DNA from 4 places in the Sphingomonas sp. PvP018 genome. Region 4 is predicted to be linked to each of the others. Evidence: predicted binding sites of a transcription regulator. Region 4 holds the regulator's gene; each other region holds the start of a gene.
What was found. Region 4 encodes LexA, which represses DNA repair genes until DNA is damaged. Its sites were predicted from a motif close to GTTCCNCNCTTGTTCT; they were not measured.
Positions count from the first base shown of each region.

Region 1: uvrA (excinuclease ABC subunit UvrA) is a predicted target of LexA. The motif match lies at 2,079-2,094, and genes of this name have one in related genera.
Region 2: J3A66_RS07950 (ribonucleoside-diphosphate reductase subunit alpha) is a predicted target of LexA. The motif match lies at 1,994-2,009, and genes of this name have one in related genera.
Region 3: recA (recombinase RecA) is a predicted target of LexA. The motif match lies at 1,740-1,755, and genes of this name have one in related genera.

Region 1 is NZ_JAGIOU010000001.1:1,665,225-1,668,979, forward strand. Features, by position in the region: gene uvrA (excinuclease ABC subunit UvrA) at 1-2,068, opposite strand, end outside; gene J3A66_RS07235 (hypothetical protein) at 2,221-2,700, shown strand; gene J3A66_RS07240 (DUF4893 domain-containing protein) at 2,740-3,402, opposite strand.
Region 2 is NZ_JAGIOU010000001.1:1,827,832-1,831,586, forward strand. Features, by position in the region: gene J3A66_RS07945 (EAL domain-containing protein) at 1-1,698, shown strand, start outside; gene J3A66_RS07950 (ribonucleoside-diphosphate reductase subunit alpha) at 2,073-3,755, shown strand, end outside.
Region 3 is NZ_JAGIOU010000001.1:3,476,853-3,480,607, reverse strand. Features, by position in the region: gene J3A66_RS15560 (class I SAM-dependent methyltransferase) at 1-330, opposite strand, end outside; gene recA (recombinase RecA) at 590-1,663, opposite strand; gene J3A66_RS15550 (4-(cytidine 5'-diphospho)-2-C-methyl-D-erythritol kinase) at 1,977-2,834, opposite strand; gene J3A66_RS15545 (tetratricopeptide repeat protein) at 2,855-3,755, opposite strand, start outside.
Region 4 is NZ_JAGIOU010000001.1:3,638,061-3,641,815, forward strand. Features, by position in the region: gene J3A66_RS16295 (ComEC/Rec2 family competence protein) at 1-1,915, shown strand, start outside; gene lexA (transcriptional repressor LexA) at 2,076-2,804, opposite strand; gene glp (gephyrin-like molybdotransferase Glp) at 2,873-3,755, opposite strand, start outside.

The DNA.
Region 1 (3,755 bases), 2.0 Mb from region 4:
GCTTGCCCTGGACGATGCGCGCGCCGTTCAGCTCGCGCGCGGCGGCGGCGTAGAGCGTGTCGATCGTGAAGCTCGACTTGCCCGACCCTGAGACGCCGGTGACGCAGGTGAAGGTGCCGAGCGGGATGCTCGCGGTGACGCCCGTCAGGTTGTTCGCGGTGGCGTTGTGGACGGTGAGCTTCTTGCCGTTGCCCTTGCGGCGCGTGGCGGGGACCGGGACCTCGCGCGTGCCGTTAAGATAGTCGGCGGTGATGCTGGTCTTCGACTTCAGGATCTGTTTCAGCGTGCCTTGCGCCACGACCTGGCCGCCGCGGACGCCCGCGCCGGGGCCCATGTCGATGATGTAATCGGCGGTGCGGATCGCGTCCTCGTCATGCTCGACGACGAGCACGGTGTTGCCGAGATCGCGCAAGCGGCGCAGCGTCTTGAGGAGCATGTCGTTGTCGCGCTGGTGCAGGCCGATGCTGGGCTCGTCGAGGACGTAGAGCACGCCCGACAGCCCGCTGCCGATCTGGCTCGCGAGGCGGATGCGCTGGCTCTCGCCGCCACTCAGGGTTCCCGAGGTGCGGTCGAGGTTGAGATAGTCGAGCCCGACATTGTTGAGGAAGCCAAGGCGTTCGACGATTTCCTTCAGGATGCGTTCGGCGATCGCGTTCTGCTGGTCGCCGAGATGCTGCGGCATGTCGGTGAAGAACTGGAGCGCGTCGACGACCGAGAGGTGGGTGGCGTAGCTGATGTCCTTCATCGCGATCTTGACCGCGAGCGCCTCGGGCTTAAGGCGCGCGCCGCCGCAGACCTCGCACGGGGCGGCGGACTGGTATTTGTTCAGCTCCTCGCGCATCCACGCGCTCTCGGTCTGGAGCAGGCGGCGGTTGAGGTTGCCGATGACGCCCTCGAACGGCTTGGAGACGTCGTATTTCTTCTTGCCGTCGATGAAGGTGAGCGTGACGGGCTTGCCCTTCGAGCCGTGCAGGATGACGCGCTGGACCTCCTCGGGGAGCTCGCCCCAGGGGGTCTCGATGTCGAACTTGTATTCGCGCGCGAGGCTGCCGAGGACCTGCATGTAATAGGGCGAGGGCGGATTGGACTTCGCCCAGGGGACGACCGCGCCCTTCTTGATGCTGAGCATGTGGTTGGGGACGACGAGGTCTTCGTCGAACAGCAGCTTCTCGCCGAGGCCGTCGCAGGCGGGGCATGCGCCCTGGGGGGCGTTGAACGAGAAGAGGCGCGGCTCGATCTCGGAGATGGTGAAGCCGCTGACCGGACAGGCGAACTTCTCGCTGAAGACGATGCGGCCGTCGGGGGCGTTGCTGCCGAGGATTTCGGACTTGGGGGTGTGCGGCTCGACCGGGTCGGCGGGGTCGACATAGGCGAGGCCCTCGGCGAGCTTCAGCGCGGTTTCGAAGCTCTCGGCCAGACGCGTGGCGATCTCGCCGCCGACGACGAGGCGGTCGACGACGACCTCGATGTCGTGCTTGTACTTCTTGTCGAGCGCGGGCGCCTCGTCGATATCGTGGATCGTGCCGTCGATGCGGACGCGGGTGAAGCCCGCCTTCTGCCACTCGGCGAGTTCCTTGCGATACTCGCCCTTGCGGCCGCGGACGACGGGGGCGAGCAGATACAGGCGCGTGCCCTCGGGGAGCGCCATGACGCGGTCGACCATCTGGCTGACGGTCTGCGCGGCGATCGGCTCGCCAGTCGCAGGCGAGTACGGGATGCCGACACGTGCCCAGAGCAGGCGCATGTAATCGTAGATCTCGGTGACGGTCGCGACGGTCGAGCGCGGGTTGCGCGACGTCGTCTTCTGCTCGATCGAGATGGCGGGGCTGAGGCCTTCGATGTGGTCGACATCGGGCTTCTGCATCAGTTCGAGGAACTGGCGCGCATAGGCGCTGAGGCTCTCGACGTAGCGGCGCTGACCCTCGGCATAGATGGTGTCGAAGGCGAGGCTCGACTTGCCCGAGCCCGACAGCCCGGTGATCACCGTCAGCGTGTCGCGGGGGATGTCGATGTCGACGTCCTTGAGATTGTGTTCACGCGCGCCGCGTACGGAAATCTTGGTCAGCATAGGAGAGTCTGTTCCACATTTGTTCGGACGCGACAAGCCCGGGAGGGCGCCGGGCGGGTGCTCGCAAAGATGGGTAACGCCGAACCATTGTCCAAGGTGCCGACGATAGTTACATAGTGTATTGTTAGTACAATACAGTGCTGGAGACCGAGATGGGCAAGAAGAAGGAGCGTCGCGAACGCGAGGCGCGGGAGCGCGAGGCTGAGACGGGCGCGACGAAACGCGAGGGGTTCGAGGCGCGCTGGTCCGCCAAGGCGGGCAAGCATGGCGGCGCGGCGCCGTTCGCGGGGATGGCGGCGGCGCTGACGCGGCAGATGGGCACGCCCGCGGGACGCCAGGTGATCGCGGCCGGGCTGATGATGGCGGCGACCGCGATCACGGCGAAGGACACGCGTGGGGCGACGCAGCCCGAGCCGCCCAAGCCGCCCCAGCCGCCCGAACCCTCGGCCGAGGCTTCGCCGGAGGCTCCGGGCGCGTCGGCGGCGGGCAGCGGGCCGTTCGCGGGCGAGACGCCGGAACCGCCCAGGAGCGACGCTGCTGCGCTGCCGCCCGAATTCGCGAAGGTGATCGACTCGTTCGCATCGGGCCTGGAACGCTTCGCGGCGAACTTCGCTAAGCCGCCAAAGGGCTGATGCTTCCGATCCTCCCCCGCAAGGGGGAGGGTTCTACGCTCAGCGCGGCGTCGCGGGCGTCGCAGGCGGCACGGGGACCAGTTCGTAGAGATCGAGGATCGCGCCCTGCCCCGCGCGCGTCATCACGAGGCGCCAGCGCAGCGGCCCGACGCGTTCGACGACGCCCGCGACGTCGCGCGCCGGGTTGGTGCCATAGGGCGGCGCGACCTGCGCAGGCGTAGTGCGCACCGTGCCGAGGAACACCTGCCGCCGGTCGGTGTCGGGGTGTAGCCAGCCGCCGGGCAGCGTCGTGCCGGTCTGCTTGGTGAAGGAGAGCCCCGCGCCGTCGCCGTCGACATAGCAGAAATCGGGCGCGAAGCTCGCATAGCCCGCCCGCCCGCCGAGCCGGACCAGCCGGCAGCGATAGGAGCCGGGCGACAGCGCGGGAAGGTCGAGTGCGCCTGCGGGATCGAGCAGCGCACCCTCGGCCGCGATCCGCCCCGCCAGCCGTCTGGGCACCGCGGCGCGCGCGCGCGTCCAGCTGTCGCCGAGTGCGGCGAGCCGGGCGCGGTCGTCGGGCGTTGCGATCGTCGTCCAGTTTGGGGCGGCCGGTGCGGGGTCCGCCGCCACGGCCGGGGCCTTGCCCGCGCTTTCGCCCCGGGGCTGCGTCGCGCAGCCGGCGAGACAGGCGGTTCCTACCGCCAGGATCATCAACGCACGCACGGGCAGGCTCCTTGCACGGCCGGTCGCGACGATGGCGTCGCCGCGGCGTGGAGACGAGTGGCTATGCCGGGCTGGTAAACGGATTGCTAACAACTGCACTAATCTGGCTCAGTTTCGACCCGAGGTGAGGGCTGGATGCGGTGAGGTGCGGGTGAGCGGTTGGTGGAGGTTGGCAGGGTACGAGGCAACCCCCTGCCTGTCGTCATTTCGGCCCGAACCGGGACTCAGGGCCGCGGGCGGGTGCGCTTGGGGCTCTGGGTCCCGGCTTTCGCCGGGATGACGGGGGGGGGCGGGCGTGACGGTGGCGTGCGCGGCCCTTTGCGGGGGCGCCAGCCGCCAGCCATGCGATCGAT
Region 2 (3,755 bases), 1.8 Mb from region 4:
GGCCGACCGGTGATCGACGAGATCGGCCGGTTCCAGGGCTTTATCGGCACCGGCTTCGACCTCACCGAAAAGCGCAAGGCCGATGCCGAGATCAACCGCCTCGCGCTGTTCGACGGGCTGACCGGGCTCGCCAACCGCCAGCGGATGCGGCTGTCGCTCGACAAGACGCTCGCGCAGCAGGCCGGGCCCTACCGGCCGACCGCCTTGTTCCTGATGGATCTCGACCGGTTCAAGGCGGTCAACGACACGCTCGGCCACCAGGCGGGCGACCTGCTGCTCAAACAGGTCGCGCAGCGGCTCACGCGCGTGGTCGGTGACGCAGGGCTGGTCGGCCGGCTCGGCGGCGACGAATTCCAGGTCGTCCTGCCCGGCGTCGACAACCGCGACACGCTCAGCACCCTGTCGCGCGAGCTCATCCTCGCGCTGTCGCAACCCTATTTCATCAGCGGCGCGTCGGTCTCGATCGGCTGTTCGATCGGCATCGCGATCACGCCGCAGCACGGCAAGGATTCGGAGACGCTGATCCGCAATGCCGATCTCGCGCTCTATGCGGCCAAGGCCGATGGCCGCGGCGTCCACCGCTTCTATTCGGACGACATGCTGGCGGGGGCGAAGTCGCGCAAGCAGCTCGAGGACGATCTGCGCATCGCGGTCACCGAAGGCGCGTTCCACCTCTGCTACCAGCCCGTCGTCAGCACCAAGTCGACGCGGATCGTCGGCTATGAGGCGCTGATCCGCTGGAACCACCCGACGCGCGGCCCCGTGTCGCCCGCCGACTTCATCCCGATCGCCGAGGAATGCGGGCTGATCGAGGCGATCGGCACCTGGGTCCTGCGCACCGCGTGCAACGCCGCCGCGCGCTGGCCCGCCGATGTCCGCGTCGCGGTCAACGTCTCGCCGATCCAGTTCGCCAACCCCGCGCTCCCAGCCCTCGTCACCAGCGCGCTCGCCCAGTCCGGGCTGCCCGCCAACCGGCTCGAGCTCGAGATCACCGAGGGCGTCTTCCTCGACGAGAGCGCGTCCTCGGACCAGATGTTCAAGGCGCTCAAAGGAATCGGCGTCCGGCTCGCGCTCGACGATTTCGGCACCGGCTATTCGTCGCTCGGCTATCTGCGCACCGCGCCGTTCGACAAGATCAAGATCGACCAGTCGTTCGTGAAGGGCGCGGCCGAACCCGGCAACCGCAACGCCGCGATCATCAAGGCGATCGTCATGCTCGCCGACACGCTCGGCATGGAGACGACCGCGGAAGGCGTCGAGCTGCAGGACGAGATCGCACTCGTCCGCGATCTCGGCTGCAGCCATATCCAGGGCTATGTCTATGGCCGCCCGGTCCTCAACGAGGTGGTGATGGAACAGCTTGCCACCGCCGCGGGGGTGGCGACCGCCGCCGGGTTCAAGACCAGCCGGGCGCCGCGCGTGCGGATGCTGCGCTCGGCGCGGCTGCTGGTCGAGGACACGCTCGTCGATGTCCGCGTCCGCGACATCTCGACCAGCGGCGCGATGGTCGAGGGGCTGATGGTCCGCGGCGATCCGACCGGCGCCGGCGTCTCGATCGAGCTCGTCGACGGCCAGATGATCGGCGCGCAGATTCGCTGGCTGCGCGACGGCCGCGCCGGGCTCGCCTTCGATCATCCGGTCGATATCGAACGGCTCGGCCCACCGCCGCTGGTCCGCGGGATGCGCCGCGCGGGCTGACCGCGGGCGCGCGCGGCTCGCTCGAAAATATTTCGAAAGACGCGAAATCCGCTTGCGTATCGCGAACCCGGCGCAGATCCACGCGTCGCGCCGCCGCCGCCGCCTCGCGATACCCCCATCGACCCCGGGCAGGGCCGCAACGGGCCAACTAGCGGCTTGCACCCGCTGCGGGATTGGCACAGTATCTGGGGGCTACTTACAGCGGCAGGCCCTATCTCTGGTAGAACATGGTGCGCCCCTCGGGCTGCCACCCTGATTGTCGACAGGCGTGACCACGCGCTGCCGATCAGTTTTTGTTCTGCTTTTGATCTGCCCGATGATAGCATGGGATATGCTCCCGATTCGAACGATTACAGAATTTTAGGAGCGGTCTTTTGGATTTCAGAGACAGCAGCCGGGATAGCGACATGACGACCGACACCATCGAACAGACCCTCGACACGCCCGCAGCAGAGGCCCCCAAGGCGCCGCGTCAGGCGCAGGACAGCCATTCCGTGCGCGCGCAGATCTACCCGGTCGAAGTCGATCACAGCCGCGACGCGCTGCTGACCGAATTCGGCAAGGAGACGCTGAAGGACCGCTATCTGCTCCCGGGCGAGAGCTATCAGGACCTGTTCGTCCGTGTCGCCTCGGCCTATGCCGATGACGCCGGCCACGCGCAGCGCCTCTACGACGCGATCTCGAAGCTCTGGTTCATGCCCGCCACCCCCGTTCTCTCGAACGGCGGCACGGGTCGCGGCCTGCCGATCTCCTGCTATCTCAACTCGGTCCCCGACAGCCTCGGCGGCATCGTCGACACCTGGAACGAGAATGTCTGGCTCGCCTCGCGCGGCGGCGGCATCGGCACCTATTGGGGCAATGTCCGCGGCATCGGCGAGCCGGTCGGCCTCAACGGCAAGACCAGCGGCATCATCCCGTTCGTCCGCGTCATGGATTCGCTCACCCTCGCCATCTCGCAGGGCTCGCTGCGCCGTGGCTCGGCGGCCGTCTATCTCGACGTCTCGCATCCCGAGATCGAGGAATTCCTCGAGATCCGCAAACCCTCGGGCGATTTCAACCGCAAGGCGTTGAACCTCCACCACGGCGTGCTGATCACCGACGCCTTCATGGAGGCCGTGCGCAACGGCGAGGAATGGCATCTCCGCTCGCCGAAGGACCAGGCGATCCGCGCCACGGTCGACGCGCGCTCGCTGTTCCAGAAGCTCGTCGAGACGCGTCTCCAGACCGGCGAGCCCTACATCGTCTTTGCCGATCACGTGAACAAGGCGATGCCCAAGCATCACCGTGAACTGGGCCTCAAGGTCTCGACCTCGAACCTCTGCTCGGAAATCACGCTGCCGACCGGCAAGGATCATCTCGGCAACGAGCGGACCGCGGTCTGCTGCCTGTCGTCGCTGAACCTCGAAACCTGGGATCAGTGGAAGGACGAGAAGGGCCTGATCGAGGACGTGATGCGCTTCCTCGACAACGTGCTGCAGGATTATATCGACCGCCACGAGCCCGGCATGGAACGCGCCGCCTATTCGGCGGGCCGCGAGCGTTCGGTCGGCCTCGGCGTCATGGGCTTCCACAGCTTCCTTCAGGCACGTGGCATCCCGTTCGAGGGTGCGATGGCCAAGTCGTGGAACCTGCGGATGTTCAAGCACATCAACGCGCAGGCCAACGAAGCCTCGATGCAGCTCGCGATCGAGCGCGGGCCCTGCCCCGACGCCGCCGATGTCGGCGCGATGGAGCGGTTCAGCTGCAAGATGGCGATCGCACCGACCGCGTCGATCAGCATCATCTGCGGCGGCACCAGCGCGTGCATCGAGCCGATCCCGGCGAACATCTACACGCACAAGACGCTCTCGGGCAGCTTCTCGATCAAGAACCCGTATCTCGAGAAGATGCTCGCCGAAAAGTCGAAGAACTCGGACGCGGTGTGGAACTCGATCCTCGAACAGGGCGGTTCGGTCCAGCATCTCGACTTCCTCTCGACCGAGGAAAAGGACTGCTACAAGACCAGCTTCGAGATCGACCAGCGCTGGCTGCTCGAACTCGCCGCGGACCGCACGCCC
Region 3 (3,755 bases), 160 kb from region 4:
CGGCGCATGCGTCTCGACGCCCGCCGCGACGTCGGCGCAGTGGAACGCGACATTCGTCAGGTGCCCCGCGCGGTGCTTCGCCACTGCGATCAGGTTCGGGGATAGGTCGATGCCGATTACCTGCCCGTCCGGCAGAGCCTGCGCACTCGCTAACGACGTGGCGCCGGCGCCGCAACCGATATCGACGATAGTGCGAGTCTGCGGTCCTGCCGCCGCAAGGATCGCGGCGTTCAGTACGGGCGCGAGCCCCTCAAAGCTGCGGTCGGTACGGCGCCATTCCGCGGCCCAGATGTCGCCAACGCGTCCGGTCCAGTCTCGATCACTGGTCATGATTGGCCATATTGCATGGTTGAACTTCCGTCTGTGCGCACAAAATCAGCTCTTGTGGCGCGTTTGACGCAAGACGTGAAGCATATGCCCGCTAGGGCTCACTGGATTTCCGGACGATCGCCCAACACGCGTCCCGCTGCGGCTCATCAGCTCAACCAGGCGAGACGAAACTCGCCCGACCCATCAGCCCTGGACGCTGCCTCGCCCTGTCACAGGACGCGGAGCCCTTCCCTGCGAGGAAAAGGGCTCCGCCCCTTACTCAGGCGTCGTCTTCGGCGTCGGGACCGACCATCATTTCCTCGGCAACCTTGTCGGTGCGCGCGCGGATCTGCTTTTCGAGACGATCGGCGGTCTCGGGATTGTCCTTGAGGAAGGTCTTCGAATTCTCGCGACCCTGACCGAGCCGTACGCTGTCATAGCTGAACCACGCACCCGATTTCTCGACGAGCCCGGCCTTCACGCCGAGATCGAGGATCTCGCCGAGCTTGGAGACGCCCTGCCCGTACATGATGTCGAATTCGACCTGCTTGAACGGCGGCGCAACCTTGTTCTTGACAACCTTCACGCGCGTCTGGTTGCCGGTGACCTCGTCGCCCGCCTTGACCGCACCGATGCGGCGAATGTCGAGACGGACCGAAGCGTAGAACTTCAGCGCGTTGCCACCCGTCGTCGTCTCCGGGTTGCCGTACATGACGCCGATCTTCATGCGGAGCTGGTTGATGAAGATCACCATGCAACGCGACCGGCTGATCGAACCGGTCAGCTTGCGAAGGCTCTGCGACATCAGACGCGCCTGAAGCCCGACATGGCTGTCGCCCATCTCGCCCTCGATTTCGGCGCGCGGCACGAGCGCTGCGACCGAATCGACGACGAGCACGTCGATCGCGTTCGAACGGACCAGCGTGTCGACGATCTCGAGCGCCTGCTCACCGGTGTCGGGTTGCGACACGATCAGCTCGTCGATGTTGACGCCGAGCTTCTTGGCATAGACCGGATCGAGTGCATGCTCGGCGTCGACGAACGCGGCGGTGCCGCCATTCTTCTGCGCTTCGGCAATGACGTGGAGCGCGAGCGTGGTCTTGCCCGAACTTTCCGGACCGTAGATCTCGATCACGCGGCCGCGCGGCAGGCCGCCGACGCCGAGCGCAATGTCGAGCCCGAGCGAGCCGGTCGAGATCACCTCGACCTGCATCGTCTCCTTCGAGCCCAGACGCATCGCCGAGCCCTTGCCGAACGCGCGGTCGATCTGCGCGAGTGCGGCATCGAGCGCCTTTTGCCGGTCGTTGGTTGCTGTTGCCATGCCGGTGTCGATCACTTTCAGATTAGCGGCCATCGATAAGCTCCCATCGCTAAAGCAAGCGCGCGTGCCATTCAACGCGTCAAACGCCATGTATCCCTTCTGTTCTCTGAGAACAAGTGCGGAACATCGGGGAATGTGAAAAAGGGCGGCCGCCTTTCGGTGACCGCCCTCCCATCATGGGTCCGCTTCGGCGTCTTGGGAGAAACCTTGGGCCGGTCGGCAAACCATGGCGCCGATCCGGTAGTGGACAGCCCGATTTGACGCTTCCGACCGGTGCGATGCAATCGATTTTACAGCGTCCGGAGTCCCAAAGCCGAACAGTTTCAACGCGGCATTTAACCCGCGTTCAGCGCAGCGTGCACGCCAGCGTCCACCAGCCCTGCGCAGCGGCATCCGTCGCCGCGGAATCGCGGGCCGCGATGCTGTCGAACAGCGCAAAGCAGGTCGCCCCCGACCCCGACATGCGCGCGAGCAGCACGCCCGGCGCCGCGTCGAGGAGTGCGCTGACCCGGGCAATCTCCGGCGCGATCGCGCAGGCCGGCGCCTCGAGGTCGTTCCGCCCGGCGATCGCGCGTTCGAGCAGCAGCCCCGCGCCGAGCGGCCCGCGGTCGATCCCGTCCCACGCGCCGAATACCGCCGCGGTCGACACCGCCACGCCCGGATTGACGCAGAGCAACGGCGTTCCCGCCAGCCCGTCGACCTCGACGAGCATGTCGCCGCGTCCGGTCCCGAACGTCGTCCGGTTGACAAGGCACGCGGGCACGTCCGCACCCAGTCGTGCGGCAATGTCGTGGAGAGCCGGATCCTGCACCGCGACGCCGTGCAACCGCGCCAGCGCGCGCAGCGTCGCCGCGGCATCGGCGGAGCCGCCACCGATCCCCGATGCGATCGGCAGCCGCTTGTCGAGCGTGATCGCGTGGTGCGCGGCGATCCCGAACGTCGCGACGAACGCGTCCGCCGCGGCCGTCACGAGGTTGCCGTCCCATGGCGCGGCGTCGGTGCCCCCCGCCGCCGGACGCAATGCCGCGGCGAACGGCCCGATGATGGCAAAGCTGTCAGCGTCCGCCGTGCGCACCGTGACGACGTCGCCATGCTCGGCAAAGGCAAACAGCGTCTCGAGTTCATGATAGCCATCCGCGCGACGGTGACGCACATGCAGCGCGAGATTGATCTTGGCAGGTGCGGTTTCGGTCGTCGTCGGCATCGGGGTCTCGGGATCAGGGGTCAGCGGCGCGCAGCGATCGGCAGGCCGGTGTCGATCTTCGCGGCGATGCGCGCGCGCTCCTCGGCATCGCCGGTGACGATCGCGGCCTGCCACGCATAGCGCGCCTCGTAGCGTCGGCCCATGCTCCAATAGGCATCACCCAGATGATCGCCGATTTCGGCATTGGTCGGCTCCGCCTGCGCGGCACGCTCGAGCAACGGCAGCGCGCGTCGCGTATCGCCGGCGCGGTGATAGGCCCAGCCGAGCGAGTCGGTGACGGACGGGTTGGCGGGATCGAGCCGGCTCGCCCGTTCGAGCAGGCGAATCGAGCCCGCGATGTCGTCGCCATGCTCGACCTGTGCGAATCCCAGATAATTGAGCGCGAGCGGTTGCGTCGGGGCGAGGGCAACCGCCTTGCGGAGCGCGACGCGGGCCTCGGGCCAGCGGCCCGCCTGATCGAGCGCCCCGCCATATTGCAGCCACGCCCCCCAGCTTCCGCGCGCGGCCGCCGGCGCGCTGCGGTCCGCCGCCAGAACCCGGCCATACCACTGCGCCGCCGCCGCCGCATCGCCGGTCGTCAGCAACAGGTCAGCGTAACGCTGCCAGTCACCGGCGACCGCCTCCTGCCGCTCGGCGCGTGTCCTCGCGATGGCCAGCGCCGCCTCGTCACGGCCGGCAACCGACAGGATTTCGAGACGCTTGGCGATCGCCGCCTCTGCGGACGGCGACGTGCCATCGACCCTGTCGAGCACCGCCATTGCGCGGTCGACCCGGTCGCTATGCGCAAGCGCGTCGGCAAGGACGATTCGCGCGGGGGCATAATCGGGATCGGCCTCCACCGCCGCCTGAGCTAGCGCGATTGCCAGCGGCGACGGCGCCCCTGCGACAAGGTCCCCCGCCAAACCCGCGAGTGTCTGTGCA
Region 4 (3,755 bases):
GGCACCGGTGCTCGCGGGGCCGACATTCGTGCAGCTGTCGGCGCGGGTCGAGACGATCGAACCGCTCGTCGCGCGCCGGCTTGTGCGGTTGACGGTGCGGCCGGTCGGGCCGGGGCAGGACGCCGATGGCGCGCCGGTTGCGTTGCCCGGCCGCGTCCGCATCAACCTGGCAGAGGCGGATGCGCCGGCGACGCTGGGGATCGGCGCGACGATAAGGCTGCGCGCGCGACTCATGCCGCCGCCCTTGCCCGCGGTGCCCGGCGCCTATGACTTTGCGCGCGTCGCCTGGTTCGGCGCGATCGGCGCGACGGGGCGGGGCTTTTCGCCTGTGGTGGTAGCAGAGCCGGGCCGCGGTGGCGCGGGGGTCCGGGTGGCGTTGTCGCGGCACATCGTCGCGCAACTCGACGGGAGCGCGGGCGGGATCGCCGCAGCGCTGGCGACCGGCGACGTCGGCGCGATCAGCGACGCGGATGCGGAGGCGATGCGGCGCGCCGGGCTGGCGCATCTCCTGTCGGTGAGCGGCCTCCACATCACCGCCGCGGTCGCGGCGACGATGCTGATCGTGCTGCGGCTGCTCGCGCTCAGCCCGTGGCTCGCCCTCCACACGCGACTGCCGTTGATCGCCGCGCTTGCCGGTGCGGCGGCGGCGATCGGCTACACCGTGCTGACGGGCAGCCAGGTGCCGACAATCCGCTCGTGCGTCGCGGCGTTGCTGGTGCTGGTCGCGCTGGCGATGGGGCGCGAGGCGATGACGTTGCGGCTGGTCGCGACGGGGGCGATCGCGGTGATGCTCGCGCTGCCCGAATCGCTCGCCGGGCCGAGCTTCCAATTGTCGTTCGCCGCAATCACCGCGATCATCGCGTTGCACGAGCATCCCGTCGTCCGTGCCACGTTCGCGCCGCATGACGAGGGCCGCGGCAGGCGCCTCTTGCGCGGCGCCGCGTCGCTGCTGCTGACCGGGCTCGTCGTCGAGGCGGCGCTGATGCCGATCGCAGTCTATCATTTCCACAAGGCCGGGCTGTACGGCGCGGTCGCCAATATCGTCGCGATCCCGCTGACCACGTTTGTCGTGATGCCGTTCGAGGCGCTGGCGCTGCTGCTCGACACGATCGGGATTGGCGCGCCCGCCTGGTGGCTGGTCCAGCATGCGCTCGACGCGCTGCTGTGGCTCGCGCGCGGCGTGGCGCATGCACCGGGCGCGGTCCGCGCGCTGCCGGCGGTTCCCGATGGGGCGTTTGCGCTGATGGTCGGCGGCGGGGTGTGGATCGCGCTGTGGCGGACGCGGTGGCGACGGATCGGAATGCTGCCCTTGGCGATTGGCGCGATCTGGGCGCTGACGACGCCGTCACCCGATATACTGGTCACGGGCGATGGTCGCCATGTCGCGGTCCGGACCGCCGCCGGGCTCGCGCTGCTTCGCGATCGGGCGGGGGATTATGTCCGCGATACACTGGCGGAGAATGGCGGGGTCGATGGTGAGCCGCTGCTGCTCGCGGATCAGCCCGACGCGCGGTGCAGCCGCGACCTGTGCCTGACCGATGTCGTCGCCCACGGCCGGGCTTGGCGCGTGCTGGCCACGCGCAGCGTTTACCGGGTGCCGATCGCGGAGATGGTTGCCGCCTGCCGGCGCGCGGACATCGTCATCAGCGAGCGCGGGCTGCCGCGCGGTTGTACGCCGCGATGGCTGAAGCTCGACCGGTCGATGCTCGCGCGGACCGGGGGGATCGCGTTGACGTTGACCACGGGGCGGATGGTGACGGTGCTCAATCCGGGGGACCGGCACCCGTGGCGCGATCCACCGACGCTGGCGCGGCCAATGCGACGGTTCGGGGCGGCGGGCGATCAGCATGGGCTGGCCGGGGGGGCGGCGTCGGTCCGGTTTCGGGTGCCGGCTCGGGGGTGGTCAGAGCGATAGGTCGCGATTGGGTATGTCGGGTCATGATCCTGCGAAAGTGGGGCCTCCGATTGGGAGGGCCGCAATTCCGAAACGCGGACGATGGTGCCTGGGGCCGTTGGTCACGAACGCCACTGCCGGTTGCGTGGCGGTGATGACCGCCAGCGCCACCCGGCATTCGTCAGTCGTAGCGGCGCAGGATACCCGACAGCTTGCCCTGAACCCGGACCTGTGCGGGCGCATAACGCTGCGGGTCATAGGCGCGGTTGGCCGGGTCGAGCCGGACCATTGCGCCTTCGCGGCGGAAATATTTCAGCGTCGCTTCGCTGTCCTCGATCAGCGCGACCACGATTTCGCCGTCGCGGGCGATCTCGGTACGGCGGATCAGCGCATAATCGCCGTCGAGGATGCCGGCTTCGACCATCGAGTCCCCCGAAACCTCCAGCGCATAATGCTCGCCGGTGCCGAGCAATGCGGCCGGAACGGCGAGCATCGAACTGCCTTCAAAGGCTTCGATCGGGACGCCGGCGGCGATCCGGCCGTGCAGCGGGATCTCGACGACGTCGTTCGCCGCGATGCGGGCGGGCGACGCGGGCGTGGCGCTGGCCGTGTCCGGCGCAGATACGGTGCCGGCCGATGCCGCAGCCGCCTTCGGCCCCGACTTCGCCGCAGTCTGTGCGATTGCAGCCTCGGGACGCTCGGGCATCCGCAGCACTTCGAGCGCGCGCGCCCGGTTGGGCAGGCGCCGGATGAAGTTGCGCTCTTCAAGCGCGCTGATCAGACGGTGCACGCCCGATTTCGATTTCAGGTCGAGCGCGTCCTTCATCTCCTCGAACGAGGGCGACACGCCCGTCTCGGCAAGGCGGTCGTTGATGAAGCAGACAAGCTCGTGCTGCTTGCGCGTGAGCATAACGGTTCTCCGTCCGGAACAGACGAGGAACTTCTATGGAACACTTGCAGCTTCGTCAAGCGGTGACGTCACGCGATGACGAGGATTTCCGCCGAGTCGCCCGCCCTTGCCGCCGGCGCGTCGCCGTCGCGGACGATCAGGCAGGACGAGCGGGCGAGCGTCAGCAGCATCGAGCTGTCCTGGATGGTCGAGGCATAGGCGCGACCGTCGCGCAGTTCGGCGCGCATATAGTCGGTCCGCGACTGGTTGGGCGGAAGATCCTCGCCGAGCAGCGCGTGCGTCGTCTGCGGCAAGGGATCGCGCGCGCCGAGCATGTGCGCGACCACGGGGCGGACGAAGAGGATGGCGGTGACGAAGGCGGAGACCGGGTTGCCAGGTAGGCCGAGCAGCATCGTCCGCCCGAGCGCGCCCGCCATCATCGGCTTGCCCGGGCGCAGCGCGATCCGCCAGAAGTCGATTGCCCCGCCAGCCGCCTCGATCGCGGGGCGGACGAGGTCGTGATCGCCGACCGACGCGCCCCCCGTGGTCACGAGCAGATCGGCATCGACCCCGGCAAAGGCGTCACGCAGCGTGTCGAGCCGGTCGGGGAGGATTCCGAGATCGATAATGTCGACGGGCAGGTCGGCGAGCATCGCGGCGAGCATGATGCCGTTTGATTCCGGTAGCGGGACGGGGTCGCTGGTCGAGCCGGGCGGAACGAGCTCGTCCCCCGTCGCGGCGACCGCGACACGCAGCCGGCGGCCGACCGACAGCGTGCCGTGTCCGCCGGTCGCAGCGACCGCAATGCGCGCGGGCGTCAGCCGATCGCCGGCCGCGATCAGCCGCGTGCCGGTCGCGAAGTCGAGCCCCTTGCGGCGCGTGTTGCGGCCTTCAAAGGCGGGGCCTTCGCCGTCGAGTATCAGCCGGTCGCCGTCGCGTGCGGCCTCTTCCTGGACAAGGACGGTATCGGCG